Regions from separate parts of the Paraburkholderia sabiae genome, predicted to be linked through region 1. Evidence: predicted binding sites of a transcription regulator. Region 1 holds the regulator's gene; each other region holds the start of a gene.
The links. The regulator LexA, encoded in region 1, represses DNA repair genes until DNA is damaged. The targets are predictions, from matches to a motif close to ACTGTATNNNNATACAGT.
Positions count from the first base shown of each region.

Region 1 (7,318 bases):
CGTTGTCCTGATCCGCATACTGACGCGCGACGCGGCGCAGATTCTCCGCGTCAAGCAACATCCGCTCGATCAGCTGATGCACGGCCTTGCCGGGCTCCGTGAGACCCGTCAGACGCTTGCCGCGTCGAATGAAAATATCGACGCCGAGTTCGTCTTCGAGATCCTTGATCTGCTTCGACACACCCGACTGCGACGTGTACAGCACGTTCGCCACTTCCGTCAGGTTCATGTTCTGCCGCACTGCTTCGCGCACGAAGCGCAACTGCTGAAAATTCATATCGATGTCTCCGGTTCGGCCAGAGTGAAGTTGTTTTTGATTACGTGCGATGGGTTCAATGCGCGGGGAATACACGCAATGCACGCGGCACGGCCGTCACGCCGTCGCCGACGTTCAGCTGCAACTCGCGCCATGCTTCGCGATCCAGTTCCGCTTCGAGCACATGCCCTTCGCGCCCTTCGAGTTCGACACGCACCGAGCCACCGAGCGGTACCACGCGTAGCACGCCGACAACGATGCCGTCACGATGCCCCGACGCTTGCGGATACAGCACGAGATCGTGCGGACGCACATACGCGAATGCCGGGCCCTGAAAATTCGCTTCGATCGTGATCGGCTGCGCAGCGCCATCGACGACGAAACCCTTGCCGTCGACGCTGCCGTGCAGACGATTCGCCGCGCCGAGAAACTCGTAGACGAACGAGGTCTGCGGATGGTCGTACACGTCCTGCGGACTACCCACCTGCTCGACGTGTCCGTGATTCAGCACGACGATGCGGTCCGCGACTTCTAGCGCTTCTTCCTGGTCGTGCGTCACGAAGATCGTCGAGATATGCAGATCGTCGTGCAGGCGACGCAACCAGCTGCGCAGTTCCTTGCGCACTTTGGCATCGAGTGCGCCGAACGGCTCGTCGAGCAGCAGCACCTTCGGTTCGACGGCGAGCGCGCGCGCCAATGCGATACGTTGGCGCTGGCCGCCCGACAGTTCCGACGGATAGCGCTGCGCGAGCCAGTCGAGTTGCACGAGCTTCAGCAGTTCATGCACTTTCTCGCGGATCACGGCTTCCGACGGACGTTCCTTGCGCGGCTTCACGCGCAGACCGAACGCGACGTTCTCGAACACCGTCATGTGACGGAACAGCGCGTAATGCTGGAACACGAAGCCGACATTGCGCTCGCGTGCGCCGACTTCCGCGACGTCCTGGCCTTGCAGCACGACCTGGCCCGCATCGGCATATTCGAGGCCCGCGATCACTCGCAGCAGCGTGGTCTTGCCACAACCGGACGGTCCAAGCAGCGCGACCAGTTCGCCCGGCGGAAAATCGAGCGAGACGTTGTCGAGCGCGGTGAAATCGCCAAAGCGTTTTTGCAGATTGCGTACGGTGATACCCATCTTTGACAACTCTCCTTACTGAACCGATTGAACCGTTTTTGCCGCTGCCGCGACGGACGGCGTGCTGGCGGGACCGGCATGCGCAGGCACATCGCGCGCACTCGCCGCTTCCGCCGACATGTGGCGTTCGGCGAGCAGCTTCAAACCGAGCGTGACGAGCGCGAGCAACGCGAGCACCGACGCCACGGCGAACGCCGCCGAAAAGTTATATTCGTTGTAGAGAATCTCGACGTGCAGCGGCATCGTGTCCGTCTGGCCGCGAATGTGGCCCGACACCACCGACACCGCGCCGAACTCGCCCATCGCGCGCGCATTGCAGAGAATCACGCCATACAGCAGACCCCACTTGACGTTCGGCAGCGTGACGCGCCTGAAAATCTGCCAGCCCGACGCGCCGAGCACGTGCGCCGCTTCTTCTTCGTCGTTGCCTTGCGCCTGCATCAGCGGAATCAGTTCGCGCGCGACGAACGGGAACGTGACGAAGATCGTCGCGAGCACGATGCCCGGCACCGCGAAGATGATCTGCACGTTGTGATCGGCAAGCCACGGACCGAACCAGCCTTGCGCGCCGAACATCAGCACGTAGATCAAACCGGAAATCACTGGCGACACCGAGAACGGCAAGTCGATCAGCGTCGTCAGCAGCGCCTTGCCGCGAAACTCGAACTTCGCGATACACCACGACGCCGCGAGCCCGAACACGAGATTGAGCGGCACGGCAATCGCGGCCGTCAGCAGCGTCAGCTTGATCGCGGACACGGCATCGGGATCGGCAAGCGATTCGAAGTAAAACGCAATGCCTTTGCTCAGCGCCTGATAGAACACGGCGACGAGCGGCAGCACCAGAAACAGCGCGAGAAACAGCAGCGCGATCGTCGTGAGGATCCAGCGCACGACGCGCGGCTCGGTCACGGGATCGGGACGGCGCGCGGCATTCGCGTTGTTCGGCGTAGCGCTCGACAGCACGGCGGAATCCTGGCTCATTGCGCACCTCCTGCAACAACGGTCGTTGAAGGCGCGACGGTCGGCGCGGTGCGTCCGCGGCTCGTGCGCCGTTGCAGATACCACTGCAGCGTGTTGATCAGCAGCAGCATCAGGAACGACACGACCAGCATCACGACGGCCAGCGCCGTTGCGCCCGCGTAGTCGTACTGTTCGAGCTTCGTAATGATCAGCAGCGACGTGATCTCGGACTTCATCGGCACGTTGCCCGCGATGAAAATCACGGAGCCGTATTCGCCCAACGCGCGCGCGAACGCGAGCGCGAAACCCGTCAGCAGCGCCGGAAACACGGCGGGCAGCACGACGCGCCGGAACGTCAGCCAGCGCGACGCGCCGAGGCACGCGGCCGCTTCTTCCTGCTCGCGCTCGAACTCTTCGAGCACGGGCTGCACTGTCCGCACGACGAACGGCAAGCCGATGAAGGTCAGCGCGACCAGCACACCGACAGGCGTGAACGCGATCTTGATGCCGAGCGGTTCGAGAAACTGGCCGATCCAGCCGTTGCCCGAATAGATCGCCGCGAGCGAAATGCCCGCCACTGAAGTGGGCAGCGCGAACGGCAGATCGACGACGGCATCGACGATCCGCTTGAACGGGAACCGGTAGCGCACCAGCACCCACGCGACCAGAAAGCCGAACAGCGCGTTGATCAACGCGCCGCCGAGCGCCGAGAAGAACGTCAGCCGGTACGACGCCAGCACGCGCGGCGAACTGACGGCGCGGACGAACTGGCTCCAGTCGAGCGTCGCCGTTTTGAGGAAAGTGGCCGCGAGCGGAATCAGCACCACGAGGCTCAGATACGCCACCGTAATGCCTAGCGTCAGGCCGAAGCCGGGTATCGCGCTTGGCTTGCGAAAGGTCAACGTCGTCATGCGAAAGGCTCTTTCAGGTTAATGCGTTGCATTGCGCGTGCTGCCGCGTTCGGCTGAACGCACATTGCCGAAAGCGCGCCCGAGGGCGCGCCTTGCTCAAACTTCACTGCCGCGTTGCTTCACTGCGGCTGGTAAATCGAATCGAACACGCCGCCATCGGCAAAGTGCGTCTTCTGCGCATTCGTCCAGCCGCCGAACGAATCGTCGACCGTGTACAGCTTCAGCTTCGGAAACTTCGACGTCAGGTCGGCGGGCACCTTGTTCGAACGCGGACGGTAGAAGTTCTTCGCCGCGATCTCCTGCCCCTCTTCGCTATAGAGGAAGTTCAGATACGCCTCGGCGAGCTTGCGCGTGCCGTGCTTGTCGACCACCTTGTCCACCACCGCGACGGGCGGCTCGGCCAGAATGCTCGCCGACGGCACGACGACCTCGAACTTGTCCGTGCCGAATTCCTTGATCGACAGGAACGCTTCGTTTTCCCACGCGATCAGCACGTCGCCGATGCCGCGCTGCACGAAGCTCGTCGTCGCGCCGCGCGCGCCGGAGTCGAGCACGCCCGCATTCTTGTACAGCTTCGAGACGAATTCCTTCGCCTTCTGGTCGTTGCCGCCCGGCAGATGCGCCGCGTACGCCCACGCCGCAAGGTAGTTCCAACGCGCGCCGCCCGACGTCTTCGGGTTCGGCGTCACGATCGACACGCCCGGCTTCACGAGATCGTCCCAATCCTTGATGTGCTTCGGGTTGCCCTTGCGCACGAGGAACACGATCGTCGACGTGTACGGCGACGCGTTGTCGGGCAGACGCTTCTGCCAGTTCTTGTCGATGAGCCCCTTGTTCGAGAGCGCGTCGATGTCATAAGCGAGCGCAAGCGTCACGACGTCGGCCTGCAGGCCGTCGAGCACGGATCGCGCCTGTGCGCCCGAGCCGCCGTGCGACTGCTTGAACGTGACCGATTCGCCCGTCTTCGCCTTCCATTCCTTGCCGAACGCCTGATTGACGTCCTGATACAGCTCGCGGGTCGGATCGTAGGACACGTTCAGCAGCGTCGTATCGGCGTGCGCCTGCACGACCATCCCGAACGCCGACGCCGCGCCCAGCGCGAGCGCCGCGATCAACCGCTTCGCCTTCCCTGCTCCTGCAAACCCCGTATTCCGAATACCCATCGACCTTCTCCGTCTTGTTGGATTGACTTCCGGCTTCTGCCCGTTTCTGCCTGTTTCCGCTGACTGCCGCGATTCGCCGTTTCGCTTGCGGGAAGCGGCTCTTGCGCGGCGTGTGCGTTGTTGTTGCATCAGTGGAGGCCAGTCTATCCAACGGCTTACATCATTAAAAATAATGTTTCTTCATTTTTTAATACGCAATAGTGGTAAAGGAACGCCTGGCGTCCGCCGAAGCATCCCGGAAGCCGTTGCAGCGCCCGCTTTCGACGCTCACGCGACACCCGCAGCGATGAACTTAAAGTAAAGCTTGAAATGCGCCGAATACTGTATAAAAATACAGTCACCTGTCTATCCATACAGTGGCGCCAATGACCAAACTCACCGCACGTCAGCAGCAGGTTTTCGATCTGATCCGCCGCGCCATCGAGCGCTCGGGCTTCCCGCCCACGCGCGCCGAGATCGCGGCCGAGCTCGGTTTCAGCTCGGCGAACTCGGCGGAAGAACATCTGCGGGCGTTGGCGCGTAAAGGCGTGATCGAACTGGCGGCGGGCGCTTCGCGCGGCATCCGGCTGATCACGAATCAGGACGACCTGCCGCACCAGTTCACGCTGCCGCACGCCAGCATCATGCAGCTGTCGCTGCCGCTCGTGGGCCGCGTGGCCGCGGGTAGTCCGATCCTTGCGCAAGAACACATCTCGCAGACCTATACGTGCGACCCGTCGCTCTTCTCGAGCAAGCCCGACTACCTGCTGAAGGTCCGCGGCCTGTCGATGCGCGACGCGGGCATCTTCGACGGCGACCTGCTCGCCGTGCAGAAAAAGAGCGAAGCGAAAGACGGCCAGATCATCGTTGCGCGTCTGGGTGACGACGTGACCGTGAAGCGCCTGAAGCGCCGGCCGAACGGCATCGAGCTGATCGCCGAGAACCCCGATTACGAAAATATTTTTGTTCAGGCCGGCAGCGCGGAATTCGCGCTGGAAGGCATCGCGGTCGGGCTGATCCGGCCGTCGGAATTCTAATTAGCTGAACACTGTCTGGAGAGACTCATGGAACGCTTTGCCCGCTTGCTGCCTTTTCGCCAGTTCGGTCGTCTGCGCCATCTGCGCAATCTCGTTCCCTGCGGTTCGCTGACGGCGCTTGCGTCGAACGTCGCTGATCGCACGGCATCGCTGTTCGATGACGAAGCGCAACCGCTGCCGTCCGCGCAGCCGGCGTTCGCACGCGTGTCGCTGAACTCGGCGCTCAACGCAGAACCTGCGCGCCGCGCACCCGTGCGTGTCTATCACGGCCCGTCGCGACTCATCATGGTCGGCACCGTCGACGCCGTGTGCAACATGATCGATCGCGCGATCGCAGAGCAAGGCGATCAGCTGGCCAAGCAGGCAGCGTAAGCGGCCATCGGTTTCATCGTTGCCGCGTAACGCTTGCTTGCAATCTTCGCGGGATCGTTTCAACGCCGATCGGGTCCACATCAGATCGAAACTGAAAACGGAGTGTCCCGCACAATGGCAGGTCTGGTTCGCATGAAAGGCGGGGTTGCCCGGCCGCTTCTGATCGCGTTGATTGCGATCGTCGTCATCGCCGCGCTGGGTTATGCGTATGCGTCGCCGTATATCGCGCTCGACCGGCTCAAACGCGCCGCCGACTCGCGCGACGTCGAGACGGTCAACGAGTACGTCGACTATCCGGCGTTGCGCGACAGTCTCAAGCTGCAGGTCACGGGGCTGCTCACACGCCGTCTCGATGTCCAGCACAACGGCAATCCGCTTGCCGCGATCGGCGCGATGATCGGAGTGGCGTTGATTGGACCGCTCGTCGATGCGTATGCAACGCCTGACGGCGTCGCTGCGTTGCTTAATGGCATGCCGCCGCGCGGCGAACCCGGCGAGCGCCCGCCTCCGCCGCCCGCTGCACAGACCGATAACTCGACGGGCAAGCCCGCTGAGAATCCATCGCCAACGCCTGCGCCCGGATCAGGCGCAGCGAACGGCAATGGCAGCAATGGCAAAACGCCGCCGCAGCCGCCGCAAACGACGGCAGGCTACCGCGGCATCAACGAGTTCGTCGTGAGCTATCAGCACGGTGTCGGCGACACGCGCTATTCGGCGATCTTCCGTCGCCAGAATCTGTTTACGTGGAAACTGTCAGCCGTCGATCTGAACGGCTGACGCACGCATCAACGTATCAAGGCGGCCGTTTCAGGCGGCCGCCTGCTCCTCTTCAGCCGCCGACGAACAGGCGACCAGAATGCTGCACGACACGCGGTCGAGCAGTGGTGTGTTGCCCGCGCCCATCCACCAGCGCGACAACCCGGTGCGGCATCGATGCCCGACGACGACGAGATCGACATGCAGTTCGCTGGCCAATGACGCGATCTCGTCGATCGGATGACCAAACGCAAAGTGTCCCGTCGCCTTGACGCCGCGCTCGGTGAGCCAGTCGACACCTTCCTGCAGAATCTCGCGTGCGGTCTTCTCGAAGCTGCCGCACGCCACGTCCGTCAACAGGCCCGCGCTTTGCGCAATGCTCGATCGCATGTCGACCACCGACAGCAAATGCGTTTCCGCACCCAGGTCCATTGCCAGATTCGCGCCGACGCGCAGTGCCTTGCGGCCTTCGCGTGAGCCGTCGTAGCACAGCAGAATCTTGTTGTAGCTGGCCATTTCGCTTCCCCCTCCCCGCGACCATCGCGGTCTCACTTGCATCATGGTGCGCCGCAATTCCACATGCAAGGGATGGAAAACGCTAAGTGCGACAGACCGCGCAGTCAGGCATGACGCGCTGCAAGATCGTGCACGCGATCCGCCACGAATGCGCATTCAGGCGCCAAACGAGATGGACCCGATGCCCTAAAATAGGCAGCCGCCGCATGGATTGCTACATGCATCACATG
Region 1 is NZ_CP125295.1:5,013,859-5,021,176, forward strand. It holds gene QEN71_RS22570 (CysB family HTH-type transcriptional regulator) at 1-277, opposite strand, end outside; gene QEN71_RS22575 (sulfate/molybdate ABC transporter ATP-binding protein) at 333-1,391, opposite strand; gene cysW (sulfate ABC transporter permease subunit CysW) at 1,407-2,375, opposite strand; gene cysT (sulfate ABC transporter permease subunit CysT) at 2,372-3,265, opposite strand; gene QEN71_RS22590 (sulfate ABC transporter substrate-binding protein) at 3,385-4,428, opposite strand; gene lexA (transcriptional repressor LexA) at 4,794-5,444, shown strand; gene QEN71_RS22600 (hypothetical protein) at 5,472-5,816, shown strand; gene QEN71_RS22605 (DUF2939 domain-containing protein) at 5,931-6,593, shown strand; gene QEN71_RS22610 (universal stress protein) at 6,624-7,088, opposite strand.

Region 2 (7,318 bases), 310 kb from region 1:
CGACGTCGATGTCCGGCGGCTCGCCGCGCTCCTTCGAAATGAAACGCTCGAACAGCATGTTGCCGCGCGCGGGATCGACTTCGGTCACACCAAGGCAATAGCACACGGCCGAATTGGCCGCCGACCCACGCCCCTGACACAGGATGTGCTGGCTGCGCGCATAACGCACGATGTCGTAGACGGTCAGAAAGTACGGCTCGTAGCCGAGATCCGCGATCAGCGCGAGTTCGTGCTCGATCTGCTCCTGCACGTTGAACGGAATGCCCGAAGGAAATCGCTGCTGCGCGCCGATGTACGTTTCCTGCCGCAGATACGCGGTCGGCGTGTGGCCTTCGGGCACGAGTTCATCGGGATATTCATAGCGAAGCTGATCGAGCGAAAACGCGCAGCGCGACAGCACGCTGATCGTCTCGCGTATCGTGTGATCGGGATACAGATTCGCGATCCGCAAACGCGAGCGCAAATGCTGCTCGGCATTCGGCGCGAGTTCGTAGCCGCATTCGTGCACGGGCCGGCCAACGCGAATCGCCGTCATCGTGTCCTGCAGCGGCTTGCGCGAGCGCACATGCATCACGACGTGACCCAACGCGACGACAGGCACGTTCTGTTTGTTCGCGACATATTCGACCGAGCCGCGATGAATGTCGTCCATCGCGCGCTGATGCAGTACGAGCCCGACCCACGCGCGGCCCGGAAACGTTTCGTCGAGCCATTCGATCTGCGCGTCGAGCACTTCTTCGTTGGCCGGGAAATCGGGCACGAGGATCGCGAGACAATCGGGCATGCCGCGCAGATGCACATTCTCGCGATCGGGCCGCGACAGATCGTGTGGCGTCAGCCGATATTCGCCCTTCGGCGCACGCGTGCGCGCAAGCGTGATCAGCTCCGACAGATTGCCGTAGCCTTCACGATTCTGCGCGAGCAGGATCAGGCCGAACGCAGGCGTGCCATCGGCATTGCGCAGCCGGAAGTACGACCCGATGACGAGCGGCAAGCCCTTTTCCTTCGCGGCGACGTGTGCACGCACCACGCCGGCAAGCGAGCATTCATCGGTAATCGCGAGCCCCGAATAGCCGAGTTGCGATGCGCGCTCGGCGAGTTCTTCCGCGTGCGAAGCACCGTGCAGAAACGTGAAGTTCGACAGGCAGAACAGTTCGGCGTAAGCCGGCAGGACATTGAACGTCGTATCCATCGCGCGTCATCCGAACAGGCCGTGCAGGAACCAGCGCGGCTCCTCTTCGGCATCGCGACTGCTGACGCGCTCGCGATAAACCCAATAGCAACTGCGATCTTCGCCTTGCATGACGAAGTAATCGCGCGTGACGAGCGCGCCATCGAACCAGCCCGCTTCTATCCGCTCGCCCGGCGACGCGATCTTCAATGGAGAGCCGTAAAACGGCCGATGTTCGCGCATCAGCAGACGCACGGGCGTCGCCAGCATCCACGTCGGTCGCGGCAAGCCTTTGGGCAACTGGATTTTCTTTTCCGCGTGATTGATGGGCAGCCAGCGGTTCGCGATTTCAGGCCGATAGTCGGCCGTCGGCGCGGGGCGCAGCACGTTGTCTTCGCCATTGCGCGCGATCAGCAACTCGATCAGCCGCGCGTGATCCGCTGGCGAACCGCCCGGCTGAGGGAAAAGTTGATCGGTGGCGGGCTCGGCGGCGTCGACCTTCGATGCATCGAGCCGCAACGCGATCGCAGGCGCCTCGAGCGTGAGGCGATGCAGCCGCTCCTTCACGAGACGCAGCAGATGATCTTCGCGCCACGCGGCCTCGCCCAGAGCGATGTCGATCGACGTCGGCGCAATGGCTTCGCGGCCGCGCTCATGCTCGAACGACAGCGTGATCGCCGTCACGGCCAACTGCTTCGCGCACAGCCAGCCGCACAACTGCACGATCAGCCGATGCGCGGCAAACACGGCGCCGTCTGCATGCTCCAGACGATCGGGCAATTCGAGACGCGCGCTGAACGTGGGCGGCAACTCGAGCCAGTCGAACAGTTCCGGCGCGGAGCCGAACGCGCGATCGAGCGAATCCAGCAGATGCTCGCCGCAGCGCCGCTGCAGGCCGGCACGCGGCAGACGACGCACATCGGCAATCGACTCGCAGCCCAATCCACTGAACCAGTCGGCGAACGGACGGATCTCCGGCACCGCGAACATCGGCAACGGTTCGAGCACGCGTTCGAGCGACGCGAGTTGCAGCACGCGGCGATTGCCGTGCTTCGCCAGCAGCCACGCGCCCTGCCCCGTCGGCGCGGCGCTGATGCGCGCGGTCAGGCCGAGTGCGTCGAGAATCGCCTTTGCCTCACGACACAGCGACAGCAATCCGCCGAACAGCCGCAAGCTGCCGCCGACTTCGACGAGCACGGTGGCTTCGTCGAGCAGCGAGACATCGGGCGAAAATTTCATCAACGCGATGCCGACTTCGCGTTGCGCGGCACTCTCACGCGCGATGTCGCGTTCGTACATGGCCGTTTCCGGCGACAGCGTCAGCACGCCACCGCGCTTCATTCCGAGCCGAACGCCCGCTGCTCGGGCTGCGCCGTCGGCGATCGCGACCTTGTCTTTCTCCAGCACGACGCTGCCGTGCGCGGGCTCAGGCGACCACCTCGGTCGAAAGACTTCGAGCGGCAACTTCGGCAAGTGGACGGCGAGAAAGACGCGCATGACGGGAAAACAGAACGGGTGTGGGTTGAAGAGAAATCGACAGAGGCTCCGCGCGTGTTGGGCCTCGTCGTTTCACGATGTCGACCATCAGGCCATCAGCCGAAGGTCGTAACGCCAGTCGCAATAAGGCTGGCGACGAGTCCTGAGCCGATGCGAGCGGCCGGACCATGATGAAGAGCGTCTCGGACGACTGCGCCGCCAGATGCAGACGCCGCAGCGACGACGCTTGGGCGTGCTGCGCCCACAGGATCAACGCGCCGCAGGTGCCGGCGCGCAGGATCTGCTCGGCGGACCAGAAGGCGTCGGAACTTTTGGGGGCTTTGACTTGCAGCAGTTGATCGAGCGAGAGTCCGATGTAATCGAGACCCAAACCGTCCGGGATATGCGGCGGCTGCACCAGCGCGATGGGCCGGTCTCCCAATGAACCCAGCGCAGGCCGCAACAGACGCATTTCGCCTACGCCGGGTGTTTGGACCAGCAGATCAACCAGCGCGCCGATCGGCCAGCCGCCGCCGGGCAACTCGGTGGATAGCGCGGGATAGCCGGTATCGAGCGTGCGCCGCCCTCCGCGCGCGAGCTGCGAGGCTCGCCATAGCGACGGGTGAATCTCTTCGGCACGGGAAGCGGCGACTGACATCGGCGTAGGAAAATACCTGTATATTTGTACAGTATCCTACACGGAATTTTGAAGGGGAATGGCGCCCTTTTTGAGAGCGGTTTGAGGGTGGTGTTGTGTTGCGTGGCGGGATTTTTAGCTTCGGGGATCGATCAGATGCGATCGATTGGCGGCCCCGATGCTGGACTTTACGCCATCATCAGCGTTAGAGCACTGCAACAGTTTGAAGATATTGATAGCTGGTGTTGATCCAGCAACTGAGTCTTGGAGCAGTCCGACGCGGAGAACTCCATCCGCATACGGCAAAGATTTTTTGAAGATATGGAGACGCCCTGGATAAGACGTCACATGCCGAGCCGGGATGCAAACAGGATCTGTGTTGAACCTGATTGCCTGAACTGGACGACGGGTGCTGGAGAGCGTGGCGCTAAATTGGCCTGCTCAAACGGCAAGACCCCGCTTTTGAGGGCGGGGTCTTGTCTGGTAAGGAGCCTGACGATTACCTACTTTCACACGGGCAATCCGCACTATCATCGGCGTGGAGTCGTTTCACGGTCCTGTTCGGGATGGGAAGGGGTGGTACCGACTCGCTATGGTCATCAGGCATGACGGGTTGCTGCGTCGCGCGGGTTGGAGTCAACCTGGCGCCACAGCCAATCTGGAAGAAGCGTAAAGAGTGTGGGATGTGTTGTTTATGTTGGCACAACATCGATCTCAAACCTGAGTGTGCTTCCGAGACCCTGCGCGCAGCGCAGGGTGGGGCATCCATAAGTGCTGAAGCACTAACGGCTGCCGACACACACCTGTTATAGGATCAAGCCTTACGGGCAATTAGTATCAGTTAGCTTAACGCATTACTGCGCTTCCACACCTGACCTATCAACGTCCTGGTCTTGAACGACCCTTCAAGGGGCTCGAAGCCCCGGGGATATCTCATCTTAAGGCGAGTTTCCCGCTTAGATGCTTTCAGCGGTTATCTCTTCCGAACATAGCTACCCGGCGATGCCACTGGCGTGACAACCGGTACACCAGAGGTTCGTCCACTCCGGTCCTCTCGTACTAGGAGCAGCCCCCTTCAAATATCCAGCGCCCACGGCAGATAGGGACCAAACTGTCTCACGACGTTTTAAACCCAGCTCACGTACCTCTTTAAATGGCGAACAGCCATACCCTTGGGACCGGCTACAGCCCCAGGATGAGATGAGCCGACATCGAGGTGCCAAACACCGCCGTCGATATGAACTCTTGGGCGGTATCAGCCTGTTATCCCCAGAGTACCTTTTATCCGTTGAGCGATGGCCCTTCCATACAGAACCACCGGATCACTATGACCTGCTTTCGCACCTGCTCGACTTGTCGGTCTCGCAGTTAAGCACGCTTATGCCATTGCACTATCAGCACGATTTCCGACCGTACCTAGCGTACCTTCGTACTCCTCCGTTACACTTTGGGAGGAGACCGCCCCAGTCAAACTGCCCACCATGCACTGTCCCCGACCCGGATCACGGGCCAAGGTTAGAACCTCAAACAAACCAGGGTGGTATTTCAAGGACGGCTCCACGGAAACTGGCGTTCCCGCTTCATAGCCTCCCACCTATCCTACACAGATCGGTTCAAAGTCCAATGCAAAGCTACAGTAAAGGTTCATGGGGTCTTTCCGTCTAGCCGCGGGGAGATTGCATCATCACAAACACTTCAACTTCGCTGAGTCTCGGGAGGAGACAGTGTGGCCATCGTTACGCCATTCGTGCAGGTCGGAACTTACCCGACAAGGAATTTCGCTACCTTAGGACCGTTATAGTTACGGCCGCCGTTTACCGGGACTTCAATCAAGAGCTTGCACCCCATCATTTAATCTTCCGGCACCGGGCAGGCGTCACACCCTATACGTCCACTTTCGTGTTTGCAGAGTGCTGTGTTTTTATTAAACAGTCGCAGCCACCAGTTTATTGCAACCCCTTCACCCTTCGCCCGCAGGGGCGTCAAGCTACAGGGGCGTACCTTATCCCGAAGTTACGGTACCAATTTGCCGAGTTCCTTCTCCCGAGTTCTCTCAAGCGCCTTAGAATACTCATCTCGCCCACCTGTGTCGGTTTGCGGTACGGTCAATGTGAAACTGAAGCTTAGAGGCTTTTCCTGGAACCCCTTCCGATTGCTTCGCTCCCGAAGGAGCTCGCGCCACGCCCTTGAATCCCGTGCCCGGATTTGCCAGAGCACCTTCTCCAACGCAGCGACCGGGACTTCCAACACCCGGACAACCTTCCGCGATCCGTCCCCCCATCGCATTTCACACTGGTGCAGGAATATTGACCTGCTTCCCATCAGCTACGCATTTCTGCCTCGCCTTAGGGGCCGACTCACCCTACGCCGATGAACGTTGCGTAGGAAACCTTGGGCTTACGGCGAGGGGGCCTTTCACCCCCTTTATCGCTACTCATGTCAGCATTCGCACTTCCGATACCTCCAGCACGCTTTTCAACGCACCTTCGCAGGCTTACGGAACGCTCTCCTACCATGCACATAAATGTGCATCCGCAGCTTCGGTATATGGCTTAGCCCCGTTACATCTTCCGCGCAGGACGACTCGATCAGTGAGCTATTACGCTTTCTTTAAAGGGTGGCTGCTTCTAAGCCAACCTCCTGACTGTTTTAGCCTTCCCACTTCGTTTCCCACTTAGCCATATTTGGGGACCTTAGCTGGCGGTCTGGGTTGTTTCCCTCTTGACACCGGACGTTAGCACCCGATGTCTGTCTCCCGTGATTGCACTCTTCGGTATTCGGAGTTTGCTATGGCGACGTAATCCGCAATGGACCCATCAACCATGACAGTGCTCTACCCCCGAAGGTGATACACGAGGCACTACCTAAATAGTTTTCGGAGAGAACCAGCTATTTCCAGGTTTGTTTAGCCTTTCACCCCTATCCACAGCTCATCCCCTAACTTTTCAACGTTAGTGGGTTCGGACCTCCAGTACGTGTTACCGCACCTTCATCCTGGCCATGGATAGATCACCTGGTTTCGGGTCTACACCCAGCGACTGAATCGCCCTGTTCGGACTCGCTTTCGCTACGCCTGCCCTAATCGGTTAAGCTCGCCACTGAATGTAAGTCGCTGACCCATTATACAAAAGGTACGCCGTCACCCCTTGCGAGGCTCCGACTGTTTGTATGCATGCGGTTTCAGGATCTGTTTCACTCCCCTCCCGGGGTTCTTTTCGCCTTTCCCTCACGGTACTGGTTCACTATCGGTCGATCACGAGTATTTAGCCTTGGAGGATGGTCCCCCCATCTTCAGACAGGATTTCACGTGTCCCGCCCTACTTGTCGTACACCTAGTTCTTCCTCGCTGTTTTCGCCTACGGGGCTATCACCCACTATGGCCGCACTTTCCAGAGCGTTTGGCTAACAACGAAGATAAAGAGTACAGGCTGGTCCCATTTCGCTCGCCACTACTTTGGGAATCTCGGTTGATTTCTTTTCCTGCGGTTACTTAGATGTTTCAGTTCACCGCGTTCGCTCCACACAGCCTATGTATTCAGCTGCGGGTGACCCATTCGGGCCGGGTTTCCCCATTCGGATATCGGAGGATCAAAGCTCGTTTGCCAGCTCCCCTCCGCTTTTCGCAGGCTACCGCGTCCTTCATCGCCTGTGATCGCCAAGGCATCCACCACATGCACTTGTTCGCTTGACCCTATAACGGGTGTGTCTCCCAATGATTGCTCACTGCAAGATCATCCGCTACAGGTTGAGTTTTCGCGTTGTGCCGTATTCCAGGTTCGTCTTTCGATGAACTCAAAAATACTTTCGATACAATCACAACCCTGATTCACCTACTCATGCACCCATCTCTAAGTACACTTTCGTGAATCTCTTTACTACTTCTTCCTGATTGTTAAAGAACGACAGCCGATATCCGCTACTGCCAGATACCGCTCTGACTGGCTCAATTGCCAATGCGAAGTCTTCTGCTTCAGCAGAACACTGTGCATTGGGAATTGGTGGAGGATGACGGGATCGAACCGACGACCCCCTGC
Region 2 is NZ_CP125295.1:5,327,716-5,335,033, forward strand. It holds gene QEN71_RS23930 (error-prone DNA polymerase) at 1-1,192, opposite strand, end outside; gene QEN71_RS23935 (Y-family DNA polymerase) at 1,199-2,668, opposite strand; gene imuA (translesion DNA synthesis-associated protein ImuA) at 2,598-3,305, opposite strand; rRNA gene rrf (5S ribosomal RNA) at 3,775-3,888, opposite strand; rRNA gene QEN71_RS23950 (23S ribosomal RNA) at 4,095-6,975, opposite strand; tRNA gene QEN71_RS23955 (tRNA-Ala) at 7,281-7,318, opposite strand, start outside.
Region 2: imuA (translesion DNA synthesis-associated protein ImuA) is a predicted target of LexA. The motif match lies at 3,321-3,338, and genes of this name have one in related genera.

Region 3 (7,318 bases), 2.5 Mb from region 1:
TTGCCCGAGATCAGATCGGCGAGCAGTTGACCCGAACCGCACGACATCGTCCAGCCGAGCGTCCCATGTCCCGTGTTCAGGAACAGGTTCGACACGGGCGTGCGGCCGACGATGGGGGTGCCGTCCGGCGTCATCGGACGCAGACCCGTCCAGAACGTCGCCTTCGACGTATCGCCGCCGCCCGGGAACAGGTCGTTGACGCACATTTCGAGCGTTTCGCGGCGCGCCTGCTTCAGCTTCTTGTCGAAGCCGACGATCTCGGCCATGCCACCGACGCGAATCCGGTCGTCGAAGCGCGTGATTGCGATCTTGTACGTCTCGTCGAGCACCGTCGACACGGGCGCGGACTTCGCATCGACGATCGGTGCCGTGATCGAGTAGCCCTTGAGCGGATACACGGGAATCTTGACAATGTCCGCGAGGAACTTCGTCGAGTACGAGCCGAGCGCGACGACGAAGCTGTCCGCACGCACGATTTCACCGCCGCACTTCACGCCGGCGATGCGGTCGCCTTCCATCGCGAGTGCGTCGATCGGCGTGTTGTAGCGGAACTTGACGCCCAGTTGTTCGGCGAGCGCGGCGAGGCGCGTCGTGAACAGCTGGCAGTCGCCCGTTTCATCGCCCGGCAGACGCAGGCCGCCCGTCAGCTTGTGCGACGTCGCGGCGAGCGCCGGTTCGGCACGCGCGAGATCGGCGGGCATCAGCAGTTCGTACGGCACATTCGCTTCCTCGAGCACGGCGATGTCCTTCGCCGCGCCGTCGAGTTGCTGTTGCGTGCGGAACAGCTGCAGCGTGCCACCCGTGCGGCCTTCGTACTTGATGCCCGTTTCGGCGCGCAACGCTTGCAGGCAGTCGCGGCTGTATTCGGCGAGACGCACCATGCGGCCCTTGTTGACGGCATAGCGCGCGGACGTGCAGTTCTGCAGCATCTGCCACATCCACTGAAGCTGGAATTGCGTGCCGTCGAGCCGGATGGCGAGCGGCGCGTGTTTCTGGAACATCCATTTGACGGCCTTCAGCGGCACGCCCGGTGCCGCCCACGGCGCAGCGTAGCCAGGCGAGATCTGGCCGGCGTTGGCGAAGCTCGTTTCGAGCGCAGGGCCAGCCTCGCGGTCGATTACCGTGACTTCGTGACCCGCGCGCGCAAGATAATAGGCGCTCGTTACCCCAACGACGCCACTGCCCAGAACGACGACTCGCATAGCTGCTCCATAAAGGTCTAAAGGCTCGCGGCTTGGTGGGAAACCTCGTGCATCGCGATTTTGTTCGATTGACGAGGTGATATGCCGGATACCCAGTGTTAACCGCTATACTATTTGCGTCGGGGTAGGTTTTGTTATCGTATTTTTGGGATTTTCAGTAAATACCATGCGTACACAGCGTCATCCCGTGCGAGCGCTCGACAAGCTCGATCACAAGATCCTGAAAATCCTTCAGATCGACGGCCGGATCGCGATGAAGGAGTTGTCCGAGCAGGTGGGGCTGTCGGTGACGCCGTGCATCGAGCGCGTCAAGCGCATGGAGCGCGACGGCGTGATCACCGGCTACCACGCGCGCGTGAATCCCGCGGAGCTGGGCGCGGCGCTGCTGGTGTTTGTCGAGATCACGCTGGATCACAAAAGCGGCAACATGTTCGACCAGTTCCGGCGCGAAGTGCAGAAGATTCCCGAGGTGCTCGAATGTCATCTGGTGTCGGGCGACTTCGACTATCTGATCAAGGCGCGCATCGGCGAAATGGCCGACTACCGGAAACTGCTCGGCGACATCCTGCTGCAACTGCCCGGCGCGGTGCAGTCGAAGAGCTATGTCGTGATGGAAGAAATCAAGGAAACACTGACGATCGCCGTTGGCGAATGACGCGCCCGGCAAGCCTCGTCAGACACTGAACCGGCCCTCAAACTCACGCTCGACAAAAGCCGTAAATACTGTATATTTATACAGTATTCAGCGTTGCTTTTGACGTGTGCCGTGACCGACTACGACCGAGACATTCCCGAATATCCGATCGCGCCGCCTGCTCCGCGCAAAGGGCGGGGCGCGATCACGAATTTGCAGGGCCGCTATGAAGTCGATCAGCGCGAGGCGATCGACGACGGCTGGATCGCGCCGTCGGAAGAGGAAAGCGGCCGTCCCGCGCTGCGTACGCAAGTGTTCGAGGAGCGTGCGAAGAGCATCCTTACGCACAACCAGTCGCCGGATATTCCGTTCGGCGTGTCGCTGAATCCTTATCGCGGGTGTGAACACGGCTGCATCTATTGTTTCGCGCGGCCTACGCATAGCTATCTCGGCTTGTCGCCGGGGCTCGACTTCGAGAGCCGGATCTACGCGAAGGTCAACGCGCCCGAGTTGCTCGCTCGCGAGATGGCGAAGAAGTCATATGTGCCGGAGCCGATCGCACTCGGCGTGAATACGGATGCGTGGCAGCCCGCCGAACGCGATCTGCAACTCACGCGGCGCGTGATCCAGGTGATGAGCGATCACAATCAGGCGTTCGCGGCGATCACGAAGAACTCGCTGATCGAGCGGGACATCGACTTGCTGGCGCCGATGGCGGAGAAAGGGCTGATGATGGCGGCGATCACCATCACGACGCTCGACGCCGACATCGCCCGCACGCTCGAACCGCGCGCTGCGACGCCCGCACGGCGGCTGAGAGCGATCCGTGCGTTGAGCGAGGCGGGCATTCCTGTGGGCGTCAGCATCGCCCCCGTGATTCCGTTCGTCACGGATCAGGACATGGAGCGTGTGCTCGAAGCCTGCGCGGAAGCGGGCGCAACCAGCGCGAGCTACATCGTGCTGCGTTTGCCGTGGGAAGTGGCGCCGCTCTTCAAGGGCTGGCTGGACGCGCATTTCCCCGACCGCGCCGAGCGCGTGATGAACCGCGTGCGCGATATGCGCGGCGGCAAGGACTACGACTCGTCGTTTTCGACGCGTATGAAAGGCGAGGGGCTATGGGCCGATCTGCTGAAGCATCGCTTTGCGAACGCGGTTCGGCGGCTTGGATTGAATGCGCGCAATCACGGCATTCTCGACATGTCGCACTTCCGTCGCGTCGAGCAGGCTAAACCCGCCGCGCCGGCAAGCTCGTCTCAGATGAGTCTCTTCTGACTCTGAGCGGGCGCTTATTGTGAGATCGCTTTCGCGGCTTCGACCTGAGACTCGAAGTACGTCTGGAACGATAGCGCGAGCCCAGTCATCAACAGGAAGGCGCCGATCAGCAGCGAAAAGATCACGACGAAGATGACAGTCCAGCCGGAGCGGCTTTGCTGCTCTGTGTGCGCATTGAACTGGGCGTCCCATTTTTCATCGGGGCGAAGGCCGTAGACGATCGCCGCGAGGAATGCGGCCAGCATCGACACGGCGCCTGGAAACGCGAGCACCCAGCCCATGATCGCGGTACGCTCAGTAGCGGCGAGCAGCATGAAACCCGGAATGCCGATGATCGTGCCGACGAGATGCGCCCAGCCCCAGACGTCGCGGAGGCCATACAGATAGAAGCGGTGTGCCCCGAGCGTGCCAAAGAAGAAAGCGAGCGCGGCGGTAAGGGTCTTCGAGCGAAAGCGCGAGTTATGCGTAGCGACAGTGGCCATGAACGTGAGCGACAGGATGACGGATGGCTTGCGATGGCTGCGCATCCGACGCACAGCCGACGCGCATTCTACGCCGCCCGCTTAGCGTGCGGCACGTGTCGCTGCTTATGCCGGGAGCCTGGCCAGACCGATGAGCCGTACCGCTGCTGTCCTGCATGGAATCCCGGCGGCGCACACGACGTGGCGTCGGCGCGACGGTCTCGCGAGCACCGCAAGAAGCCGCCTCGTGAAGTGCTTCACGGCTTTCCCAGAGGGGTTGTTCGGACGATTTGGGCGTCGGATGAAGCAGAATTTAAGCGCTGGCTCCGCGCTGATGCTTCAGTTTATCCCGCTAAGTGTTTGTTGTGATTTTGGTTTCGGGATATAATCGCGTGTTTCAGTAGTTTCGAACCCCGGTTTTCAAGGATTCTAGTATGGTCATCATCCGCTTGGCTCGTGGCGGCTCGAAGAAGCGCCCGTTCTACAACATCGTCGCAACCGATTCGCGTAGCCGTCGTGACGGCCGCTTTATCGAGCGCGTTGGTTTCTACAACCCGGTCGCAACGAAGGGCGAGTCGCTGCGTATCGCTCAAGACCGCCTGACGTACTGGCAAGGCGTTGGCGCGCAACTGTCGCCGACGGTTCAGCGTCTGGTGAAGGAAGCGCAAAAGGCGCAACCGGCTGCGTAATTGCAGTTTTAAGGTACATCGTCGGCTCGTGCAGCAGTGGTTCTGTGCGAGTCTGAGATGTGCAAGTTTGACGTATGCAGGCTTGAGGTTCGCTGATGTCGGAGCGTGATTCGGGTAGTTCAGGTCGCGCGAAGGCGAAAACGCAGCCTGGCGCGAAGGCGTCATTCGGCGCGTTCGTCCGCAAGCCGGTCGAGAAGGTCGTAGCGAATGCCGCAGAAGCGCAGGAAGCTCGCGCTGAATCGGCGGAAAGCTGGCCGGACGATGCAGTCGAAGTCGGCGCGATCGTCGACGCATACGGTCTCAAAGGTTGGGTGAAGGTGGCCGCGCACGCGGACGCCGGTCATGGCGGCGACGCCTTGCTCAGCGCCAAACGCTGGTGGCTCGAGAAGGGCCGCGAGCGTAAGTCGGCGCCCCGCCTGCAGTCGAAGGTTCACGGCGACAGCATCGTTGCGCAACTGGGAGGCACTGCCGACCGCGATGCTGCGTTTGCGTTGCGCGGTCACCGCGTCTACGTACGCCGCAGCGATTTCCCTGCGCTCGGAACCGACGAATATTACTGGGTCGACCTGCTGGGCCTCGATGTTTTCAACGAGGCAGGCGTCGAACTCGGCAAAGTGGCAGATCTGATCGACAACGGTGCGCAGTCGGTGTTGCGCATCGAGTATCCGGCTACTGGCAAAGACGGCAAGCCGGTCACCGGCGAGCGCTTGATCCCGTTCGTCGGCGTCTATGTCAAAACGGTGGATCAGGCGGCGAAGAAGATCATCGTCGACTGGGAAGCCGATTACTAAAACGTTCGCTTCACGGAGAGAGCGATGCAGTTCGATATCGTTACGCTCTTTCCTGAAATGTTTCGCGCGCTGACCGACTGGGGTATCACGAGCCGGGCGGCGAAGCAGGAGCGTTATGGTTTGCGCACGTGGAATCCGCGCGATTTCACAACCGACAACTACCGCACAATCGACGATCGCCCGTACGGCGGCGGCCCCGGCATGGTGATGCTGGCCAAACCGCTGGAAGACGCGATCGACGCCGCGAAAGCGGCGCAGGCGGAGCAGGGCATTGGCGGCGCACGTGTCGTGATGATGTCGCCGCAAGGCGCCACGCTCAATCACGACAAGGTCATGCGCTTTGCCGCCGAACCTGGTCTGATCCTGCTGTGCGGCCGCTATGAGGCGATCGATCAGCGTCTGATCGATCGTGTCGTCGACGAAGAAGTCAGCCTCGGCGACTTCGTGCTGTCGGGCGGCGAGTTGCCGGCCATGGCGTTGATCGATGCCGTCGTGCGACATCTGCCGGGCGTGTTGAACGACGCACAATCGGCGGTGCAGGACAGTTTCGTCGATGGGTTGCTGGATTGCCCGCACTACACGCGTCCCGAGGAATACGACGGTGTGCGTGTGCCCGATGTGCTGCTCGGTGGCCATCATGCGGAAATCGAGCAATGGCGGCGGCGCGAAGCTCTGCGCAACACGTTGCACAAGCGGCCCGATCTGATCGTTCAGGCCAGAAAGAACAAGTTGTTGAGTCGCGCCGACGAGACGTGGCTCACAAATCTCGCGAAGGAAGCATCGAAGTCTTAAAGCTTCGGGCGACGTCGTGAGATCCAGGCGGAACCGTCCATGCGTGGCCGGTTCCTGATGTGAACCCATCCTCTATCGGGGCCGTAGCCGGGCGCGAAGCGCGAGGCAGGTACGAACGCCGACAAGATGGCACCAGGAGTCAGTAATGAATCTGATTGCAAAACTCGAGCAGGAAGAAATCGAGCGCGCGCTCGCAGGCAAGACCATTCCCGAATTCGCCCCCGGCGATACGGTGATCGTGAGCGTCAACGTGGTTGAAGGTAACCGCAAGCGCGTTCAGGCCTACGAAGGCGTCGTGATCGCGAAGCGTAACCGTGGCCTCAACTCGTCGTTCATCGTCCGCAAGATTTCGTCGGGCGAAGGCGTCGAGCGTACGTTCCAAACGTATTCGCCGCTGCTGGCAAGCATCGTCGTGAAGCGTCGTGGCGATGTGCGTCGTGCAAAGCTGTACTACCTGCGCGAGCGTTCGGGCAAGTCGGCTCGAATCAAAGAGAAGCTGGTGTCGAAAGACCGCGCTGCTCAAGCGTAAAAGCTGTAAGAAAAAGCACCCCTCGCGGGTGCTTTTTTGTTTGTCAGGTCAAAATAGCGTTATGTCCCACGAGCGCTCGTTTCGAGACTTCCATTGACCGCGCCTTCCCGTCCCTCCCGTCCCGTTTTTGATCCCGAAAGCTTGCCTGTCGAACCGGCAGATGTCGTTCTGCCCGCCATCGCGCCCGATCGTCTGACGCCGGACGGCGTGCGCGCGCGCTTCGAACAGACCCTGCCGTGGGAACAGGAGACGCGCGAGGTGCGTTGGCGCGACACGAGCGATCCGCGTGTAGCCGCCGTGCTCGTGGCGCTGGTCGTGCGCGAAGAGGGGTTGACCGTGCTGCTCACGCAGCGCACCGCGCATCTGAACGATCACGCGGGGCAGGTCAGCTTCCCCGGCGGACGACACGAACCGCACGACGCCACGACGACGGCAACAGCGCTGCGTGAAGCGCAGGAAGAGGTAGGGCTGGATCCGTCGCGGGTTGAAGTGCTCGGCTCGTTGCCCGAATACCTGACGGGCACCGGATTCCGCGTGACGCCCGTCGTCGGACTCGTGCATCCGCCGTTCACGGTGCAGGCCGACACGTTCGAAGTCGCGGAAATCTTCGAAGTCCCGCTGCGCTTCCTGATGGATCCAAAGAACCACGAAGTGCGCGTGCTGACATGGGAAGGCGGCGATCGTCGTTTTTTTGCAATGCCCTATCCGCGCGGCACGCCAGGCGGAACTGGCGGCGATTACTTCATCTGGGGTGCAACGGCGGGCATGTTGCGCAATTTCTATCGCTTCCTCGCCGCTTGACGTATCGCAGCGCGAATAGCACACGGGCCTGCCGCATTACGTTTGTATTGCAGCAACTCAGCCTCATCCGACCCTGTGCTATCGTAATGACCAATTCCGCACATCGGACCAGATCGGCCGGCAACCACTGCCCGGCAAGAACTCGAA
Region 3 is NZ_CP125295.1:926,952-934,269, forward strand. It holds gene QEN71_RS04190 (D-amino acid dehydrogenase) at 1-1,202, opposite strand, end outside; gene QEN71_RS04195 (Lrp/AsnC ligand binding domain-containing protein) at 1,369-1,857, shown strand; gene QEN71_RS04200 (PA0069 family radical SAM protein) at 1,969-3,108, shown strand; gene QEN71_RS04205 (NINE protein) at 3,123-3,590, opposite strand; gene rpsP (30S ribosomal protein S16) at 4,004-4,258, shown strand; gene rimM (ribosome maturation factor RimM) at 4,354-5,049, shown strand; gene trmD (tRNA (guanosine(37)-N1)-methyltransferase TrmD) at 5,074-5,841, shown strand; gene rplS (50S ribosomal protein L19) at 5,987-6,370, shown strand; gene QEN71_RS04230 (CoA pyrophosphatase) at 6,464-7,171, shown strand.
Region 3: QEN71_RS04200 (PA0069 family radical SAM protein) is a predicted target of LexA. The motif match lies at 1,925-1,942, and genes of this name have one in related genera.

Region 4 (7,318 bases), 2.5 Mb from region 1:
GCGGAAGTCGTCGATGGAGAGCGTGACACCCATCGACAGCATGATGATCGTGAGCAGCGTCGTGACGTGGGGGGCGATGCCCGTGACGGACGACGGCGAAAAGTAGGCGGCCAGCGAGGCCAGTACGGCCCACAGCGGGAAGAGACGGGTGATGCGGGGGAGCATGAAGGGCGATCCTCTGGTGGTTTTTGTTTGTTTTCGCGACGCGGTTGATGTTTTTATACGGCTGGGTTGCCGCTGAGAACCTCGGATTTTACCTGCCGATTGGAAGCAGGCTTATGGTTTGGTTTTTTTGTTTTTTTCTTCGCTGGCATCCGCGGTTTCGTATCTGTACTTCTTGCGTTGCCCCTGTGCGGGGCGGCAGTTACTTTCTTTGCCGCGGCAAAGAAAGTAACCAAAGAAAGCCGCTTTTGAACCTCCGGTGCCCGCCAGATTCGCGCTCCGGCACACGTTCCTTGAGCTGGCGCGCAGTGACGCGAACACTCCGTAGAACACCCGCAGTCAGGTGCGCACAGCGTGAAAGATGACATCCACCTGGGGCACATTCGGTCGGTTTGATTTTTGTGCGTTTGCCATCGGTCTGATTGCGGCGGTATGTGCTCCAGACTGTGTGCGGGCTTTTCGCGCCGTGCGCGTTTACTGCGGGCTTTCTACAGAGTGTTGGCGTCGCTGCGCGATAGCTCAACTGCGGCACGCCGCAGCGCCATCCTGGCTGGCACCGGAGGTGTGAAGCGGCTTTCTTTTGCCTACTTTTCTTTGCCGCTGTGTACAGACTGGAGACATGGTTGACACCTGTACGGGGACATCGTTGACACCTGATGGTCAGGGTTTGGGAGTCTTCAGGTCAAGTTTTGCGACCCGCTGATGGGCGAACCAGATCTCGATCACCCCGTCTTCCTTCTCGCTCATGCGGGCGGCTACCTGCAGCCCCTTGAGCGCGATCGACAGCTTCAGTTTCTGGCCGCGCAGGCGCACCACGCCGCTGGCATTGACCCGCAACACTTCATCGCCGGGGCCGTATTCGGGCTCGGGCACCCGCTCGGGCATCGCGCGCAGGCTACACGCGTAGCGCGTGATGGGCGTGGCCATCCCGAGTGCCTCGTGCGGACGTTCGACGTTGTACACGTGCCGCCAGCGATCCAGTGCCTGCTGCATGTGCGCATGTGTGCTGAAGGCCTGCCGGTCCAGCACTTCGGCCTTCAGCGTGCGGTGAAACCGTTCGTCCTTACCATTGGTCTGCGGGTGATACGGCCGGCTGTAGCTCACCAGGATGCCCAGCCGGATCAGCCAGACCGCGAGTTCGGTGAGCTGCCCCGGCGCGCTGGGCGAGCCCCACGGCGCGCCGTTGTCGGTGTTGATGCGCGCGGGCAGCCCGTAGCAGCGGAACGCGCGCTCAAGCTCGGCCTGCACGACCTGTGTGGTCGTACGCGAGCAGGCGCTCAGCACGAGGTTGTAGCGCGAGTGATCGTCGATGACCGTCAGCGGCATGCAGCGCCCATCCTTCAGCGTCTGGACGTCGCCCTTGAAGTCCATCTGCCACAGCAGGTTCGGATGCGCGTGCTCGAAGCGCTGCCAGTGCTGGCGCTGCTGCGACGCCTGTTCATCGATGAGCCCATGGCGGCGCAGGATTTCGGTGATCGTGGCGGGCGCGGGCACCTCTGTCTCGCCCAGATCCTTCAGGCGCCGTTCGATCTTGCGTCCGCCCCAGCCATGTTCGCGACGCAGTTCCAGCACCCGCGCTTCGATGTGTTCAGGTGAGCGCAGGGGGCTGTGGTGCGGGCGTCGGGAGCGGTCGGCCAGCCCGCCGGGGCCTTCGGCCTTGTGACGGTCCAGCCACTTGTAGCCGGTCTGGCGGCTGATCCGGTAGCGCCGGCATAGCTCGCTGAATGACAGGGCCTGTGTGGCGGCCAGGCTGACGAATTCTTCGCGGAGATTCATGGTGTTTTTTGCTTCCCAGGGCATGGTTGAATCCGGGCGTTTGATTACCCGAAAGTGTCAACCATGTCCCTGTACACCTGTCAGCTATGTCTCCAGTCTGTACACCGCTGCAAAGAAAAGTAGGTGCCGCCCCGCACAGGGGCAACGCCTGAAGCACCGATACGAAACCGCGGATGCCAGCGCAGAAAACCCGCGCTAACGTTCTGCGCCGAGCACGCGCCTCAAACTCATCTTATGAAAGCGAAGCGTCATCAACAGCGCCACACTGGCAAGCCCAGCAGCCAGCCCCCACCACAACCCCCGGGCGCCGAGCCCAAAGTGAAAAGCAAGCGTGTATCCGGTAGGAAACCCAATCCCCCAATATCCAAACGCAGCAGCGATCATGGGAATCCGCGTGTCCTTGAGCCCGCGCAGGCACCCAGACCCAACCGTCTGCATCCCATCGACGATCTGAAAAATCGCCGCCACACCCAGCAGCGAGCTAGCCAGCGCAACAGTCGAAGCATTCGCGGGATCGTCCAGATGCAGATACAGCCCGACGATAAAGTGCGGCGCCGTGATCAGCAGCAACCCCGACAAGCTCATAAACCCGACACCCAGCGCAAGCGCGACAAACCCCGCATGCCGCGCGGCGAGCGGCTGCCCCGCACCCGACCAGAAGCCGACGCGCACATTCGCCGCCTGGCCGATCGCGAGCGGCACCATGAACGCCACCGACGCCACGTTCAGCGCGATCTGATGCGCCGCGAGCTGCGCTTCGCCAAGCAGACCGACCATCAGGCCCGTCGCGAGAAATAGCGTCGATTCGACGCCATACGTGATCGCCACCGGCCAGCCGATGCCGAACAGTTCGCCCATCAACGGCACGGTCGGGCGCGTGGCCGTCACGAAATGCCGGAAGCGCGGGCGCAGATGCAGCAGCCCCATCAACGTCAGCGCCGTGAGCCAGACGGTAAAGGTCGTCGCGCCCGCCGAGCCGAGGAAGCCGAGGCGCGGCAAGCCGTACGCGCCGTGTATCAGTCCGTAGTTCAGGAACGCATTGATGAATACGCCGCCGATCGACACCCACAGCAGGCGCCGCGCCGCGCCGATCGCGGGCAGGAACGAGCGCATCAGGCCGATCCCGATCAGACTGCCCGGCGCGCCCCAGCGCAGCACCGCGCAGTATTCGCCGACGTTGTGAGCAAGCAGCGTCGGCTCGCCGAACGCCGTCATGATGGGCGTCGCAAAAGACAGCAGCACGAACGCCGGCACGGCGAGCAGCAGCGACAGCAGAAAGCCCGTCCAGTAGATGTGCGGCACGCGATCCTCGGCCTGCGCGCCGCGCGCATGCGACACGCTCACGCTCACCGACGTCAGTACGCCTTGCAGTAGCGTCACGACGACAAAAAACAGGTTTGCGCCGAGCCCGCCCGCCGCGAGCGCGTCGGGGCCGAGCGAGCCGAGCAGAACGGTGTCGGTGACGCTCATCGCCATCTGCGAGAGCTGGGCAATGGCGAGCGGGGCGGCGAGACGCGCGGTATCGGCGGCGTGACGCGACAGCGTGGGCGGCCCGCTCATCGCGCGGGACATTCCGGTTGGATTCATGTTCGAAGCGCAGAGGCGCGAAAGGGCGACACGCGCGCGGTCAGAATGCCGCGCGCTTTTCGTTTTTCTGTCCAGACGGACAGCTTATTGCGGTAACGCGGCGCTGTCGATCAACAGGCACATCTTTGGTGCGGGTTTTGATGGCGGCAGCGAGTCGGCGATGCAGGCCGCATGTGTCGTCGAGGCGCGGCGTGACGTCCGAACGGGTGGAATCGACGTTCAGCCCTCGTGGACGGCGATCCGCGTGTCGCCGAGCAGTACGACCTGGCCCGCGCGGATTTTGCAGGTCTTGCGCGTTTCGACCTGTCCGTCGACGGTCACGGCGCCCGACGCGACGATCACCTTCGCCGATCCGCCGCTGTCCGCGAGGCCGGTGATCTTCAGCAGATTGTGGAGTTCGACGTAGTCGCCGGTCAGAGTGAAATCGAGATTAGGCATGGCAGTTGCGATCGACGGTGGTCGGCGAATTCGTGGAAAAAGCGACTCGCATGATAAGCCATCGCGTGGCGCGCGACGCTGCGTACGCAATACGCATGGCGATGGATCGGGCACTTGCAAGCAGATGTTATTCAGTTGTCAGGAAATGATACGTTGAGTAACAGTCGGCTTTTGCGAAGAACTCCACTCGCAAACGCCCGGTCTGTGGAATAGCCTGCTGCATTTTTGCGACAGGCGGATAGCGCGGGCACGACGTCGAACATCGGTGTCAACCAACAACCCGCTCGCGCGCCGACATCGACAAACTTCAGAGAGGATTGCCATGAACCAGCTCCGTAAGCTCCTGATCGGTACCGCCCTGACCACTGCGATCGCATCGACGGCCGCATTCGCGCAGACGGCGACCCAACCTTCGGCGGATCCGTCCGCGCAGACGCAGGCTCCCGCGGCCGCCCAGATGACGCAGGCGCCTGCCGCCGCACCGGCTGCGCAGGGCGTCCAGATGCCGGCGCCCGCGCCGCAGAACCTGACGGCGCCGGGTTCGACCGATCCGCTCGTCCAGAAGCGCAACGCCGACGCGCAGGCGAACGCGGAATATCGCGCGCAGAAACAGACGTCGAAGGAACAGATGAAGGCGCAGCAGAAGGCTGCGAAGGACTCGTACAAGGACCAGGTCCGCAACGCGAAGCTCAACAAGAAGGCCGACAAGGCAGCGGCGTCGAACGAGCTGAAGGCCGAAATGCAGGGCCAGCCGACGGGCGCGGCGGCGACGGGCGAAGCGCATAACTGACGCCGCGTCCCGGTAACCGTTTTGACGTTCGACCAAGGGAGGACACGATGAACAGGACCAGCAAGGCAATGAGCGCGCTGTGCGCGGTATTGATGGCCGGCAGCATGACGACGCTCGCCGTCGCGCAGACGCACGATCCGGCATCCGAGCCGATGACCCACGCCGACAGCAAGGCGGCGAAGGAACAGGCGAAGGCCAACAAGAAGGCGGACGTCGCGCAGGCAAAGGCCGACAAGAAGAAGACCGAAGCACAGGCCGACGCCGACAAGGCCAACGCTGAAGCCAAGGTCAAGGACGCGAAGTCGCAGTAAGCGTTCTCGATGCAGCACGCCGGATGGCTCGATGCCGTTCGGCGCAAGAAAAGCCCGGCGCTTGCCGGGCTTTTCTTTGCGCGCATGGCAGCGACTGCGGCCCGAAAAATGGGGCGCTTGTCGTCGAGGGTTGTATGGATATACAGTATGCGTCGCCTTCACTCTCCGACCCGTCATCGTGCTTTCCGTCGCCGATTCCCCGTCTTCATCGCCGTCTCCCGCGCCGGTTGAGGCCACCTCGGCATCCGCGTCGGCGGCCGCTGCCGACTGGCTCGCGAAGCTCAACGAAGCCCAGCGCGAAGCCGTCGAATACGGCACGGACGATGTCGCAAAACCGTCCGGCGCGCTGCTCGTCATCGCGGGCGCGGGCTCGGGCAAGACGAACACGCTGGCGCACCGGGTCGCGAATCTCGTCGTCAAGGGCACCGATCCGCGCCGCATCCTGCTGCTGACTTTCTCGCGTCGCGCGGCGCTCGAAATGACCCGGCGCGTCACGCGCATCGCCAGCGCGGCGCTCGGCACGCGTGCCGCGCTCGCGCAAGGGCTCACGTGGTCCGGCACGTTCCACAGCGTGGGCGCGCGCCTGCTGCGCGAGTACGCGGATCTGATCGGGCTGTCGCCGACTTTCACGATCAACGACCGCGAAGATTCCGCCGATCTGATGAATCTCGTGCGCCACGAACTCGGTTTTTCGGCGAAGGAAAAGCGCTTCCCGTCGAAGTCGGCGTGTTTCGCGATCTACTCGCGCGTCGTCAACACGGGCGCTTCGCTCGCGGACGTGCTGAATAGCGCGTTTCCGTGGTGCCGCGAATGGGAAGCCGACCTGCGCATGCTCTTCGCGGCCTACGTCGACGCGAAGCAGAAGCAGAGCGTGCTCGACTACGACGATCTGCTGCTTTACTGGTCGCATATGGCGGCAGAACCGGCGATCGCCGCCGATCTGTCCGGCCGTTTCGATCATGTGCTCGTCGACGAGTATCAGGACACCAACCGGCTGCAGGCGTCGATCCTGCTGGCGCTTAAGCCCGACGGGCGCGGCCTGACGGTGGTCGGCGACGACGCGCAATCCATCTACTCGTTTCGCGGCGCGACCGTGCGCAACATCCTCGACTTTCCCGCGCATTTCGATCCGCCCGCGAAGCAGGTCACGCTGGAGCGCAACTACCGCTCGACGCAGCCGATTCTCGAAGCGTCGAACGCCGTGATCGATCTGTCGACCGAGCGCTACACGAAGAATCTGTGGACCGACAAGGCGTCCGCGCAACGGCCGCACCTCGTCACTGTCGCCGACGATGCCGACCAGGCGCGCTACATCGTCGAACAGGTGCTCGCCGCGCGCGAAGCGGGCATGAAACTGAAGTCGCAGGCGGTGCTGTTCCGCGCCGCGCATCACAGCGCGACGCTCGAAATCGAACTGACGCGGCGGAACATTCCGTTCGTGAAGTTCGGCGGCCTGAAATTTCTCGATTCCGTTCACGTCAAGGACGTGCTCGCCGTGCTGCGCTGGGCCGAGAATCCGCGCGACCGCGTCGCGGGTTTCCGCGTCGTGCAGCTGCTGCCGGGCGTCGGGCCGGCGACGGCCGCGCGCGTGCTCGACGATATCGCCGCACGCGCCGACGCGCTCGGTTCAGGCAGCGCGCTCGATGTCGCGCATGGCGTGTCCGGCTGCGCGGCGGGCGCGCTCGCCGCGTTTGCGCCGCCCGCGCGTACGCTCGAAGACTGGCATCTGTTCGTCGCGATGATGGCGTCCGTGTGCGGCCGGCAGACGCCGTGGCCCGCCGAGTTCGAGATGGTGCGCCGCTGGTACGAACCGCATCTGGAGCGCAATCACGAGGACGCGTCGATTCGCCAGGCCGATCTCGTGCAGATGGAGAGCATCGCGGGCACGTATGCGTCGCGCGAGCGCTTCCTCACGGAACTGACGCTCGATCCGCCCGACGCGACCAGCGACGAATCCGGCGTCCCGCTGATCGACGAGGACTATCTGATCCTGTCCACGATCCATTCGGCGAAGGGGCAGGAGTGGCGCAATGTGTTCGTGCTCAATGGCGTCGACGGCTGCATTCCGTCCGATCTCGGCACGGGCAGCGAGGAGGAAATCGACGAGGAGCGGCGTCTACTGTATGTGGCGATGACGCGCGCGAAGGAAGACCTGCACATCGTGATGCCGCAGCGCTTCTACGTGCACAACCAGACGCATCTCGGCGACCGTCACGTGTGGGCGTCGCGGACGCGCTTCATCCCGCCGCATCTG
Region 4 is NZ_CP125295.1:964,890-972,207, forward strand. It holds gene panS (ketopantoate/pantoate/pantothenate transporter PanS) at 1-165, opposite strand, end outside; gene QEN71_RS04375 (IS481 family transposase) at 823-1,962, opposite strand; gene QEN71_RS04380 (MATE family efflux transporter) at 2,134-3,525, opposite strand; gene QEN71_RS04385 (RNA-binding S4 domain-containing protein) at 3,745-3,963, opposite strand; gene QEN71_RS04390 (hypothetical protein) at 4,286-4,753, shown strand; gene QEN71_RS04395 (hypothetical protein) at 4,801-5,064, shown strand; gene QEN71_RS04400 (ATP-dependent helicase) at 5,243-7,318, shown strand, end outside.
Region 4: QEN71_RS04400 (ATP-dependent helicase) is a predicted target of LexA. The motif match lies at 5,194-5,211, and genes of this name have one in related genera.